2 linked regions of the Saccharophagus degradans 2-40 genome follow. The protein of the gene in region 2 interacts with the protein of the main gene of each other region in a pairwise test. Links are inferred from orthologs where the notes say so. Each region holds a gene or a part of one and is shown on either strand. Other genes may lie near its edges.

Region 1 (6,294 bases), 3.0 Mb from region 2 along the record:
GGTTGGCTATTCCTTACACCGGTAGCGATCACGCCGCTTCCGCTTTGGCGATGGACAAATTAAAAACCAAACAGGTTTGGCAAAGTGTCGGTTTGGTAACGCCTGAATACGCGTCGCTTGTAGAAAATAGTGATTGGCAAGCGGTATTAGATTCTCTGGGAGGGCAAGGTTTTGTAAAGCCTGCACACGAGGGGTCGAGCATTGGCATGAGTGTGGTGAGCACAGCGCAGGAGCTAAAAGCCGCCTACGAAAAAGCTGCTCACTACGACGCAAAGGTATTAGTTGAGCGTCGAATTGTTGGGCGAGAGTTTACCGTTGCGGTATTAAACGGTGTTGCATTGCCGGCAATAGGATTAAAAACTGATCACGTTTTTTACGATTACGACGCAAAGTATGTGTCCAATACCACTCAGTATCTTTGCCCTTGTGGTCTTACACAAGAGAAAGAAGCGGAGCTTCAATCTATCGCTCAGCAAGCTTTCGCTGCCGTGGGATGTAAAGGTTGGGGGCGCGTTGATTTTATGCAGGATGAAGCAGGTAATTTTTATTTGTTGGAAGTAAATACCGTACCCGGTATGACCGATCACAGTTTGGTTCCAATGGCAGCTCGGCAGTCGGGTATAGAATTTAATGAATTGGTTTTAGAAATTCTTGCGCAGACATTGGTATAAACGTGGCAATGACCGGTAGTCGCATAACAAAAAAACTGCCACCTAAACCGTCGAAAAAAACGCGTGGGGCAGTTTCTACAACCAAACGCAAGCCCGTAGCTGGCGAGCCCGGCAGGGTGAGGCGGTGGCTTGCAAATACAGCCAAGTGGTTAGTGTTGCCTTGCGCATGTATATGGTTGGTTGCGCAAGTTGATTGGTTGGCGTTGCGCGCCGAAGTGCAAGGTGTAGCAAACAAACCTTTAGCAAATATTAGTATTAAAGGTGAGTTTGAGTTTTTGGCAAAAGAGCGTATTCAGAGCATTGTTTCTGAATCGTTAAATGGCAACTTTGTTGATTTGAACCTGGTTGAAATCAAACAAAAAGTTGAAGCCGACCCATGGGTGTACGACGTGCGGCTGCAACGGGTGTGGCCAGATGGTTTAGTTATAACTGTTATAGAGCAAAAACCTATTGCGAGATGGGGTAACAGTGGTTTTATTAATCAATACGGTGCGTTAATCCATGTTGATAATAACGAGTCGTTAGAAAATTTGCCGTTATTGTTTGGCGATGAACATTTAAGTAACGAAATTGCGAAAACTTATTTGGAAATGGCAAGGCTTCTTGCTAGTCGTGGCCTAAACTTAAAAGGGGTGCAAGTAGATAGTAAACGCTCGTGGGAGTTGGTGTTAGATAACAGTATGTTGTTAGTGCTGGGCCAGGATGAAGTAACAGTAAAATTACAAAACTTTTTGCTTGTGTACGAAAAACATTTGGCAGGAGTGAAGCACAAAATTAAACGAGTGGATTTGCGTTACGAAAGTGGGCTGGCTGTTGAGTGGTACGAAGATACCGAGTCAACCAAAATAGTGAGCGCAACACATTAAAGATTTAAGTAAACGGGTAGGGTTTTAAAAAATGGCAAATGCAAACGGGGGCAAAATGATTGTCGGCCTAGATATCGGAACGTCTAAGGTTGTTGCGATTGTCGGGGAGATATCAGCCGAAGGCGAACTATCGATAGTTGGTATTGGCTCGCATAAATCGGTAGGCCTGAAAAAAGGCGTGGTGGTGAATATTGAATCCACGGTGCAAAGCATTCAGCGCGCTATTGAAGAGGCTGAATTGATGGCTGGCTGCTCTATCCACTCGGTATACGCCGGTATTGCTGGTAATCATATTCGCAGCTTGAATTCGCACGGTATTGTTGCAATTAAAGATCGCGAAGTATTCGCGCAGGATTTAGATCGCGTTATTGACGCTGCACAGGCCGTGGCTATTCCTGCCGATCAGCGCATATTACATATTCTGCCGCAAGAATATTTAATTGATGAACAAGAAGGCGTTAAAGAGCCGCTAGGCATGTCTGGTGTACGTTTAGAAGCCAAAGTGCATTTGGTAACTTGCGCCGTAAATGCATCGCAAAACATTGAGAAGTGTATTCGTCGCTGCGGCCTTGAAGTAGAAGATATTATTTTGGAGCAGCTGGCTTCAAGTTATGCAGTGCTTACCGACGACGAAAAAGAGCTCGGTGTATGTATGGTCGATATAGGTGGCGGTACAACCGATATCGCTATCTTTACCGAGGGTGCGATTCGCCATACGGGCGTTATCCCCATTGCAGGGGACCAAGTGACGAACGATATTGCAATGGCGTTGCGCACGCCTACGCAATATGCCGAGGAAATAAAAATTAAATACGCGTGTGCGCTGGCAAAATTAACCGGCGCCGAAGAAACAATAAAAGTGCCGAGTGTTGGCGATAGACCCGCGAGGGACTTATCTCGCCAAGCTTTGGCTGAAGTTGTGGAGCCGCGTTATGACGAATTGTTTACGCTTGTACAAGCAGAGCTTCGTCGCAGTGGGTTTGAAGATATGGTTGCAGCCGGCATTGTGTTAACTGGCGGCACCTCCAAAATGGAGGGCGTGGTTGATTTGGCTGAAGAGATTTTCCATATGCCTGTGCGCTTGGGCGCGCCTCAAGGTGTGAAAGGCTTAAAAGATATTGTAACTAACCCAATATATTCAACCGGCGTTGGCTTGTTGCTATACGGGGCGGAACAACAAAAAGGTGAAAGAGCTCACTCTACTCCGTCAGGAGAAAGTGCAGTTAGTCGTTTGAAATCTTGGTTTCAGCGCAATTTTTAAAACAAATTTAATAGATATCATGCGGCAGGGTAGACCCACCCTGCTGTTGATTTAACACTCGCAAGAGTAAGGAAAAAGGGGAACACAATTATGTTTGAACTAGTAGATAACATTCCACAAAACGCTGTTATTAAGGTGGTTGGCGTTGGCGGCGGCGGCGGTAACGCTGTTAAGCACATGATCGACAACTCTGTGGAAGGTGTAGAATTTATTTGCGCAAATACTGACGCCCAAGCGTTGAAAGATGTAGATGCGCGCACTGTATTACAGTTGGGTAATGCCATTACTAAAGGTTTGGGCGCTGGCGCAAATCCAGAAATTGGTCGCCAAGCTGCAATGGAAGATCGCGAGCGCATCGCCGAAGTATTAAGCGGTGCAGATATGGTATTCATTACCGCAGGTATGGGCGGTGGTACTGGTACAGGTGGTGCACCAGTTGTTGCAGAAGTCGCGCGCGAGTTAGGTATTTTAACCGTTGCTATCGTCACTAAGCCTTTCCCATTTGAAGGTAAAAAACGATTGGCTATCGCAGAAGAAGGTATTAAGCAATTACAGGATCGCGTGGATTCTTTAATCACTATTCCTAACGAAAAGCTACTTTCTGTGTTAGGTAAAGCAACCAGTTTGTTAGATGCATTTAAAGCTGCAAACAATGTATTGCTTGGCGCGGTGCAAGGTATTGCAGATTTAATTATTCGCCCTGGTATGATCAACGTCGATTTTGCAGATGTACGTACAGTTATGTCTGAAATGGGAATGGCGATGATGGGTAGCGGCTACGCAAAAGGTGAAAACCGCGCGCGTGAAGCAGCAGAAGCGGCTATTCGCAGCCCGTTACTTGAAGACGTTAACTTGCACGGTGCCAAAGGTATTTTGGTTAACATTACCGCCGGTATGGACTTGTCTTTGGGTGAATTCACCGAAGTGGGTGATACCATTGAAGAGTTCGCATCTGGTGATGCAACTGTAGTAGTGGGTACTGTTATCGACCCTGAAATGTCTGAAGAAATTCGCGTTACCGTTGTAGCAACGGGTTTAGGTGCTGTGGGTGCTAAGTTAGAAACCAAGCCTGCAGAAACTAAAGTAGTTATCGACAACACTCGCGGTGCCGACGGCAAACCAAACTATGCAGCCTTGGATAAGCCAACTGTTATGCGTTCTAACCCAACGCGCCAGGCAACTGCGGCGGCAGCATTGGACGCCCAAGACAAAGACATGGAATACCTAGATATTCCAGCATTTTTGCGTAAGCAAGCAGACTAATAAGGCGGCTAACACTTAGCGTATAAATGGTTTAGTCGTTGCTGTTTGGTGTTATAAAAAGCTTAGGTTCGGAGTTCCCCACTCCCTAAGCTTGGTTGCGCCTATATAAAACCATTTTGTGAATTGCTCTTGATAATTGGCAATTCGACGGAATTAATTAAGTATTGCCCGAACTCATACTGGCACCTTGGGTCTAAGGTTTGCAGGCGTAGTAAGGGCAGTTTTAATAAACGGAATGGTGGCAGCGGTAAGCAAAGATAGGGATATTTGCTGCTGATTAAAACTTAACCAAAGCGCTGGAGGTGCATCATTCTTTCTGGTATGATGCGCGCCGCTTTTCCAGCTCCACACATAGAGTCATATAGATGATCAAGCAAAGAACCTTAAAAAACGAAATTCGCGCTACTGGAGTTGGGTTACACACAGGTCAAAAAGTGTATTTGACCCTGTTACCAGCACCTGTTGATGCCGGAATAGTTTTTCGCCGGGTAGATTTGAATCCTGTGGTGGAAATTCCTGCGAAAGCGGCCAATGTTGGCGATACCACTCTGTCTACAACCCTTATTCAAGATGGTGTGCGGGTGTCTACCGTAGAGCATCTGCTATCTGCAATGGCGGGGTTGGGCATCGATAATGCCATTATTGAAGTAAGTGCCGACGAAGTGCCAATTATGGACGGCAGTGCCGGCCCATTTGTGTTTCTAATTCAGTCTGCTGGCATCGTTGAGCAAAATGCGGCCAAAAAGTTTATTCGTATTAAAAAGCCTATCACCGTTCAAGATGGCGATAAAAGCGCAAGTTTTCTGCCTTTTGAAGGTTTTAAGGTTTCTTTTACCATTGATTTCGACCACCCCGTATTTCGCGGGCGCAAATTAGATGCCACGGTCGATTTTTCAAGCACTTCGTTTGTAAAAGAGGTGTCTCGTGCGCGCACTTTCGGGTTTATGCACGAAATTGAATATTTGCGCTCCAAAGGCTTGGCCAAAGGCGGCAGCGTAGATAACGCCATTGTGGTTGATAAGTTTCGAATTTTGAACGAAGACGGTCTGCGCTACGAAGATGAGTTTGTAAAACACAAAATTCTAGATGCAATTGGCGATTTGTACTTATTGGGTACAAGCCTTATTGGTGAATATAAGGCGTACAAGTCTGGTCACGGCTTGAACAATAAATCGCTTTTGGAGTTAATCAAGCAGGAAGATGCTTGGGAAATGGTAACTTTCGAAGATGACGAAGTTGCGCCAATCTCTTACATTAAGCCGTTACTAGCTGTGTAGCTGTAATTAGGCTTGTTGAAAAAGGCGCCATTTGGCGCTTTTTTACGTTTTATAAGCTCAAAATTTGGTCTGGCCTGGAGTTGAAAAACGTAAAGCTGGCACACATTTACGGCCATAACCTCAACGAAAGTTGAAATGCTGTGGTTAAATGTGCCATAGTCTTGACCCGTGTGATTTAAGTCTCATATAAATCTTGCAGCTAGTGCGAGATTGAACAATTATTATACTAACGGTTTGTTGTGAGCGGCCCTGTTTTATTCGGTTTTGTAACTATTTTCATGGTTTGAGCAAGAATAATAATGCGCTGAGCGTCAATAGGCTCCCTTTTACTCACTAAGTGCACATGCGATTCGATCAATGAAAATTATCGTCGTAAGTAAACGTCACGGAAACACTCGCAGCTTTACGCTGGGAGCGTGGAAGCGTGCGCTTATCTCAGCCTGTATATTGGGGCTGCCGGTGGGTATAACGCTAGGCGCCTTGAAGTACTTTGACACCGAGTCCGACTCCGAATTTCTCAACCCAGGATCTCGTCAAGCATGGGTAGCCGCGCTAAACGAGCAAGCTCAGCAAGTAGAGCAAGCGCGACTGCAAACAGAGCAAAAACTCGCGGCATTAACCATGCGAGTGGCCGAACTGCAGGCTAGGCTGGTTAGGATTGATGCACTGGGTGAGCGACTAACCGGTATGGCTCACCTCGATAACGGTGAGTTCGATTTTAGTCAGATGCCAGCTCTAGGTGGCCCCGAGCAGGCAATAGAAGAAGAACACGTTACCGCCCCCGATTTTCAAGCTACCCTCGATCAGCTTGCCTCTCAAATAGAAGACCGCCAACAGCAGCTTAATACCCTCGAAGCACTGCTTGCCAACCGCAAGTTACAAGATGAAGTGTTTTTGGCTGGGCGCCCTATTAATAAAGGGTGGATGTCCTCCCGTTTTGGCCGCCGCACAGACCC
Region 2 (6,297 bases):
CGGTTTGAAACTTGTGCGCAATGTTCAATAATTTCGCTTCCGCAAAGTAATTGCCAATTAGCTGCAAGCCAACCGGTTTGCCGTCCACTTGCCCACAGGGAATTGACATGCCTGGCAGGCCTGCCAAGTTGGTGGCAATGGTGTAAATATCTTCTAAATACATGGCGACAGGGTCGCTGCCCTTAGAGCCAAACTCAAACGCTGGCGATGGCGAGGTGGGGCCTAGTATTACGTCTACTTGGCTAAACACATCGACGAAATCTTGTTTAATTAAGCGGCGAACCTGCTGCGCTTTGCGGTAGTAAGCATCGTAAAAGCCTGCAGAAAGGGCATAGGTGCCAACCAAAATACGGCGTTTAACCTCTTCGCCAAAGCCTTCCCCGCGCGAGCGACGGTATAGGTCTTCTAAATCTTTCGGGTTGTCGCAGCGGTGGCCGTAGCGCACGCCATCAAAACGTGAAAGGTTGGCGGAGCATTCTGCCGGTGCAATTACATAGTAAGCCGGTACGGCTAAGTGGGTGTGCGGCAGGGACACTTCCTGCACGGTTGCGCCCATTGCTTCGTAGGTTTTAATTGCAGCTTGCACTGCTTCTGCGGTACCGGGGTTTAGTCCTTCGCCAAAATATTCTTTGGGAATACCTATTTTTAAACCCGCGAGTGGTGCGTTTAGGTTGACGCTGTAGTCGTCTATGGGGTGATCGACACAGGTGGAGTCTTTGCGGTCGTAACTGGCCATAGATTGCAACATAAGGGCTGCATCTTCGGCGGTGCGCGTCATTGTGCCGGCTTGGTCGAGGCTAGATGCGAAAGCAATCATGCCCCAGCGCGATACGCGACCATAGGTAGGCTTAATGCCGGTAATACCGCACAGGGCTGCTGGCTGACGGATAGAGCCGCCGGTGTCGGTTGCGGTGGCGCCGGGCACAAGGCGCGCGGCCACAGCTGCAGCGGAACCACCGGAAGAACCACCCGGTACGCAGTTGGTATCCCAAGGGTTTTTAACTGGCCCGTAGTAACTGGTTTCGTTGGAAGAGCCCATAGCGAACTCATCCATGTTGGTTTTACCTAAAATCACAACGCCATCTTGGCTGTAGTTGGTAACTACGGTCGCGTCGTAGGGCGGTACAAAGTTATCTAGCATTTTAGAGCCGCAGCTTGTGCGTACGCCGTTAGTGCAAAAAATATCTTTGTGGGCAAGGGGCACGCCGCAAAGCGCGGGTGCATCGCCGGCGGCTAGGCGCGCGTCGGCGGCCGTTGCTTGAGCTAGGGCCTGCTCTTCGGTGAGAGTAATAAAGCTGTTGTATTCGGTATCCAGCGTTTTAATGCGGTTTAAAAAGTGCTGGGTAATTTCGACGCTGGAAAACGACTTGTTTTTCAGCCCCTGAATAATCTCGGCAATGGTTAAGTTGTGCATTGCTTGGTCCTGCATAGTTTAGCTGGCGCGCGGAGTAGTACGCTCGCTTTGGTTAAGGTGGCCAGGTGGCGGCTTAGTAAAATAGGGGTGCGATGGCAACGTTAGGCTATTCTATTACCTTGGGCACTAAATAAAGGCCGTTTTCTGTTGCTGGTGCAATAGCTTGGAACTCTTCGCGTACGTTGGGTTCTGTAACTTCATCTGCACGCAAAATTTGAACGGCATCTAAGGGGTGTGCCATGGGCGCCACACCGTTGGTGTCGGCAGCTTGAAGCTGGTCTACCAGTGCTAATACTTCGGTAATACTGTTGGCAACTTCGCCAAGTGTTTCGTCGTTTATTTCTAGCCTGGCGAGCTTGGCCAGTTTTTCAATGTCTGAAGGCTGCACAGATTGCTCCGTTCACAAATGGGATCAAATTATATAAGGCTGCGTAACTTACCATATTTACGCCTTGCTCAAAATCCCTAGCGTTGATAGAGTTCCCCAATTTACGCGGGTTCTGCCCGTTTTTTACGTACCGAATAGAGTAAAATGCTTCACTTGCTAAAAGTGTGAGCGTTAACGGGTTAAAAAATAATATGTTTAAACGTCTGCGTGGAGTTTTTTCCAACGACTTATCCATCGATTTAGGAACAGCGAATACGCTGATTTATGTGCGCGATCGCGGCATTGTGTTAGATGAGCCATCGGTAGTTGCCATCCGCAATCACAACGGTCAAAAATCTGTAGAAGCCGTAGGTATGGCTGCCAAGCGCATGTTGGGTAGAACCCCTGGCAATATTACTGCCATTCGCCCGTTAAAAGACGGCGTTATTGCCGACTTCCAGGTTACTGAAAAAATGTTGCAGCACTTTATCCGTAAAGTGCATGAAAATAGTTGGTTTCAGCCAAGTCCGCGAGTACTTATCTGTGTGCCTTGCTTATCTACCGAGGTAGAAAAGCGCGCAATCCGCGAATCGGCCCTAGGCGCTGGTGCTCGAGAGGTTCGCTTAATTGAAGAGCCCATGGCTGCTGCAATTGGCGCAGGTTTAAGTGTTGATGAAGCCACCGGTTCTATGGTGGTGGATATAGGTGGTGGCACCACCGAAATTGCCATTATTTCTTTAAATGGCGTGGTGTTATCGGATTCTGTACGCATAGGTGGCGACCGCTTCGACGAGGCGATTGTTAACTATGTGCGCCGCAAGTACGGCAGCGTTATTGGTGATGCTACCGCAGAGCGTATTAAGCAAGAAATTGGCTGCGCCTATGCTGGCAGCGAAGTGTTGGAAATTGACGTGCGAGGTCGCAACTTGGCCGAGGGTGTGCCCAGAAGCTTCACTCTTAACAGCGACGAAGTACTCGAAGCCTTGCAAGAGCCGCTTTCTGGCATAGTGCAGGCTATAAAGAGCACATTGGAGTTATCCCCGCCAGAATTGGCTTCTGATATTGCTGAAAGCGGTATTGTGCTAACGGGTGGCGGCGCGTTACTGCGTGACTTAGACCGTTTGTTATCTGAAGAAACCGGCTTGCCGGTGGTTGTGGCCGAAGACCCGTTAACCTGTGTGGCTCGCGGCGGTGGTCGCGCTTTGGAGTTAATGGATCAGCGCAGTATCGATTTGGTTTACTAAAGCACTTACTGGGTTTTGTTAGAAAGGGCGCTGTGGCGCCCTTTTGGCTTTATATAAAAACAAATTATTTCTCTAAAACTATTATTCTAAAATAACGACATTGAACAAGGTTTAGCGGGAGGCATTGCCATTAAACCGCTTTTTAGCAAAGGCCCATCGCCCATAGCGCGTTTACTCGTGCTGTCGGTGTTGTCATTAACGGTGGCGGGTATTTTTATCTACACCGATTGGTTTGCGTCCCTCAAAAATCAGGCGACGGACGTCGCTGCGCCTTTTTATTGGGTATCTGATATCCCTGCCAAAGTAGAAGATTGGGCCGATAACCGCGTTATGTCGCGCTCGCGACTACAGCAAGAAAACGAATCCCTGCGCACCGAACTGCTTATTCACAAGCGCAAATTACAGCAAATGGCATCGCTTGCGGCCGAAAACGTACGCCTGCGACAATTGCTTAATTCTGCGGAGATGATCGAAGATAGGGTTATTATCGCCGAACTTATTGGCGTAAGCCCCGACCCACTGGTACACAAGGTAATTGTTAACCGCGGCAGTAATCACGGCGTGTATATCGGCCAACCCCTGCTCGATGCCAATGGCTTAATGGGCCAAGTGGTGCAGGTGGGGGCGCTAAGTAGCCAAGTGCTACTTATTACAGATACAACCCATGCCTTGCCAGTACAAATCAATCGCACAGGTGTTCGCTTAATTGCAGAAGGGCTGGGCCGGCTGGATGAACTCGCATTGCGCTACGTGCCAAACACCACCGATATAGAGGTGGGTGACCTGTTGGTAAGTTCCGGTTTGGGGCAGCGCTTCCCCGCCGGTTACCCGGTAGCTGAAGTGGTAGAGGTGCAGCGCGACCCGGGCAAGGCATTTGCCTCGGTGATGGCCAAGCCAAAAGCGGAGCTAAACCGCAGCCGCCATGTGCTATTGGTGTTTGATATGCCCCCCTCGGAAGGCCTGTAGGTGTGAGCATGCCCAATCTCGGCCTGTCCTTTTATATTTTCTTCTGTGTATCTGCATTCTTTGCACTAGTTCTATCTATTTATCCTATCCCTCACGCTTATGCGGCATTGCGGCCAGAGCTTTTTTGCCTGTTGGTAGTGTACTGGGTTATTAACTATCCGCAGTATTTTGGCGTAACCACAGCTTGGTTAATGGGCCTGTTTTTAGATGTTGTGCACAGCACTGTTTGGGGCGCACACGCTCTGGGCTTGGCTGCTGTGGCTTATATTTGTTTGTCATCTTACCAGCGCATTCGCAGCTACTCGCTGTGGCAGCAAACGCTGTGGGTGTTTGTATTTGTGGGCATTCATCAGGTTATTGTGAATTGGATGCTGGGTTTAAGTGGTTACCATAAGCCCACTCATATTATTTTGGTGACCACGGCAGTAAGTGCACTTAGCTGGCCGGTTATGGTGCTGTTGTTTAGGCGCCTGCGTCGCCGCTATAGATTGCTATAGGGTTCGAGTTTTGACTACCTCATCTCACCACAATAAGGGCGATAACAGCGCCGATCTCTACCTCGCATCGCAATCCCCTAGGCGCCGTGAACTGTTAGCGCAAATTGGCGTCAAAGTAGCTGTGTTGTCGGTTGATGTTGCCGAACAGCGCGAGGTGGGTGAATCCCCTGCGCAATATGTGCAGCGCCTAGCGTATGATAAGGCAATGGCCGGCGCTAAGCTGGCTGCGACGCAACCGCGAAGCCTACCGTGTTTGGGTTCAGACACGATTGTAGTGATTGAAAACCGCGTACTAGAAAAGCCGCGAGATGAGGAAGATGGCGTAGCCATGCTGCTGGCACTGTCGGGCCAAACCCACCAAGTGATGACCGCGGTTGCGGTGGCAACAGAAGCAAAACAGCTAATGCGGTTAAGCGTCACTGACGTTACTTTTCGCGAAATAAGCCGTGCAGAAGCCATTGAATACTGGCGCACAGGTGAGCCGGCAGATAAAGCCGGTGGCTATGGAATACAAGGTTTGGGCGCGGTTTTCGTGCGCGAACTAAAGGGCAGTTACACCGCCGTGGTGGGCTTGCCGTTATTTGAAACTAAAACCCTTTTGGATGCTTTTGAGGTTCCCGTTTGGCAGAACCTCGCACCCTAAAGGCGGAAAGCGCGCAATACGGTGCGCTTTTGGCATTTGAAGAGATCCTATGACCGACGAAATATTGGTTAACTGCGGCCCCACCGAAACGCGGGTTGCACTGGTAGAAAACGGCGTATTACAGGAAGTCTACTTAGAGCGCACTCGCGCCAAAGGCTTTGTTGGCAATATCTATAAAGGCAAAGTGGTGCGCGTGCTGCCCGGTATGCAAGCGGCGTTTGTGGATATTGGCCAAGAGCGCGCTGGGTTTATCCACGTGTCGGATATCGAAACTCTCCCCGAGGGAGCAGAAAGTCGACCGCGCTCCGATATTGATATTCGCGAAGTGGTTCGCGAGGGCCAAGAGCTATTGGTGCAAGTAACCAAAGATCCAATCGGCACCAAAGGGGCTCGCCTTACTACTCAGCTCTCTGTTTCGGCCCGCTACTTGGTTTACATGCCCAACACGCCTCATATTGGTATATCAAACCGTATTGAAGATGCCGAGGAGCGCGAGCGTTTGCGCACCATTGTAGAAAAGTTAGCGGCAGAGCACGCAGAAGAATTCCCTGATGGCGGCTTTATTATTCGCACCGTGGCCGAGGGCGCAACCGAAGAAGAAATGCGCGCGGATATCCCTTTTGTTTATCACCTGTGGCACGACCTTGCCGACAGCGTAAAAAAAGCCAAGGCGCCTTCAATTATTTACGAAGACCTGCCCTTGTTTATGCGCACCATTCGCGACTTTATGCGCAGCAATATCGAAAAAGTGCGCATAGACTCGCGCGAATCCTACGCGCGAATGGATAAATTTGCCAAACACTATGCCCCCGAAATTGGTGGCCGTTTGGAGCATTACCCAGGCGAGCGCCCGCTATTTGATTTGTACGGTGTGGAAGAGGAAATTCAGCGCGCGCTAGATAAAAAAGTGGTGTTAAAGTCGGGCGGCTATTTAGTGGTTGAGCAAACCGAAGCCATGTCGACGATAGATGTGAACACCGGTGCATTTGTTGGTAGCCGCAACTTAGAAGAAACTATTTTCAAAACAAACCTAGAAGCTGCCGCAGCCATTGCCAGACAACTAAGGCTGCGCAATTTGGGCGGTATTATTATTCTCGACTTTATCGATATGCTCGATAAAGAGCACCAGCGACAAGTGCTGCGCACGTTAGAAAAGTGCCTAGAAA

What was found.
Region 1: the proteins of SDE_RS16710 (region 2) and ftsA interact in binary tests that used the Escherichia coli proteins (3 or more experiments, as listed by UniProt). The link is inferred for Saccharophagus degradans 2-40 from one-to-one orthologs.

What each region holds. Positions count from the first base shown.
Region 1 is NC_007912.1:1,104,353-1,110,646, forward strand. Bases 787-3,683 are described here. They hold ftsA (cell division protein FtsA), read left to right. Parts: upstream 787-1,568; coding sequence 1,569-2,798; downstream 2,799-3,683. Other genes in these bases: SDE_RS04490 (cell division protein FtsQ/DivIB), read left to right, coding at 787-1,537; ftsZ (cell division protein FtsZ), read left to right, coding at 2,889-3,683. Also shown: SDE_RS04485 (D-alanine--D-alanine ligase), read left to right, coding at 1-671; more of SDE_RS04490, read left to right, coding at 680-786; more of ftsZ, read left to right, coding at 3,684-4,061; lpxC (UDP-3-O-acyl-N-acetylglucosamine deacetylase), read left to right, coding at 4,427-5,338; SDE_RS04510 (M23 family metallopeptidase), read left to right, coding at 5,696-6,294. UniProt on the Escherichia coli protein: Essential cell division protein that assists in the assembly of the Z ring. May serve as the principal membrane anchor for the Z ring.
Region 2 is NC_007912.1:4,066,096-4,072,392, reverse strand. The notes cover bases 1,110-4,009. They hold SDE_RS16710 (rod shape-determining protein), read left to right. Parts: upstream 1,110-1,993; coding sequence 1,994-3,025; downstream 3,026-4,009. Other genes in these bases: mreD (rod shape-determining protein MreD), read left to right, coding at 4,000-4,009; mreC (rod shape-determining protein MreC), read left to right, coding at 3,155-3,991; gatC (Asp-tRNA(Asn)/Glu-tRNA(Gln) amidotransferase subunit GatC), read right to left, coding at 1,521-1,802; gatA (Asp-tRNA(Asn)/Glu-tRNA(Gln) amidotransferase subunit GatA), read right to left, coding at 1,110-1,414. In the rest of the region: more of gatA, read right to left, coding at 1-1,109; more of mreD, read left to right, coding at 4,010-4,488; SDE_RS16695 (Maf family protein), read left to right, coding at 4,499-5,131; rng (ribonuclease G), read left to right, coding at 5,181-6,297. UniProt on the Escherichia coli protein: Forms membrane-associated dynamic filaments that are essential for cell shape determination. Acts by regulating cell wall synthesis and cell elongation, and thus cell shape.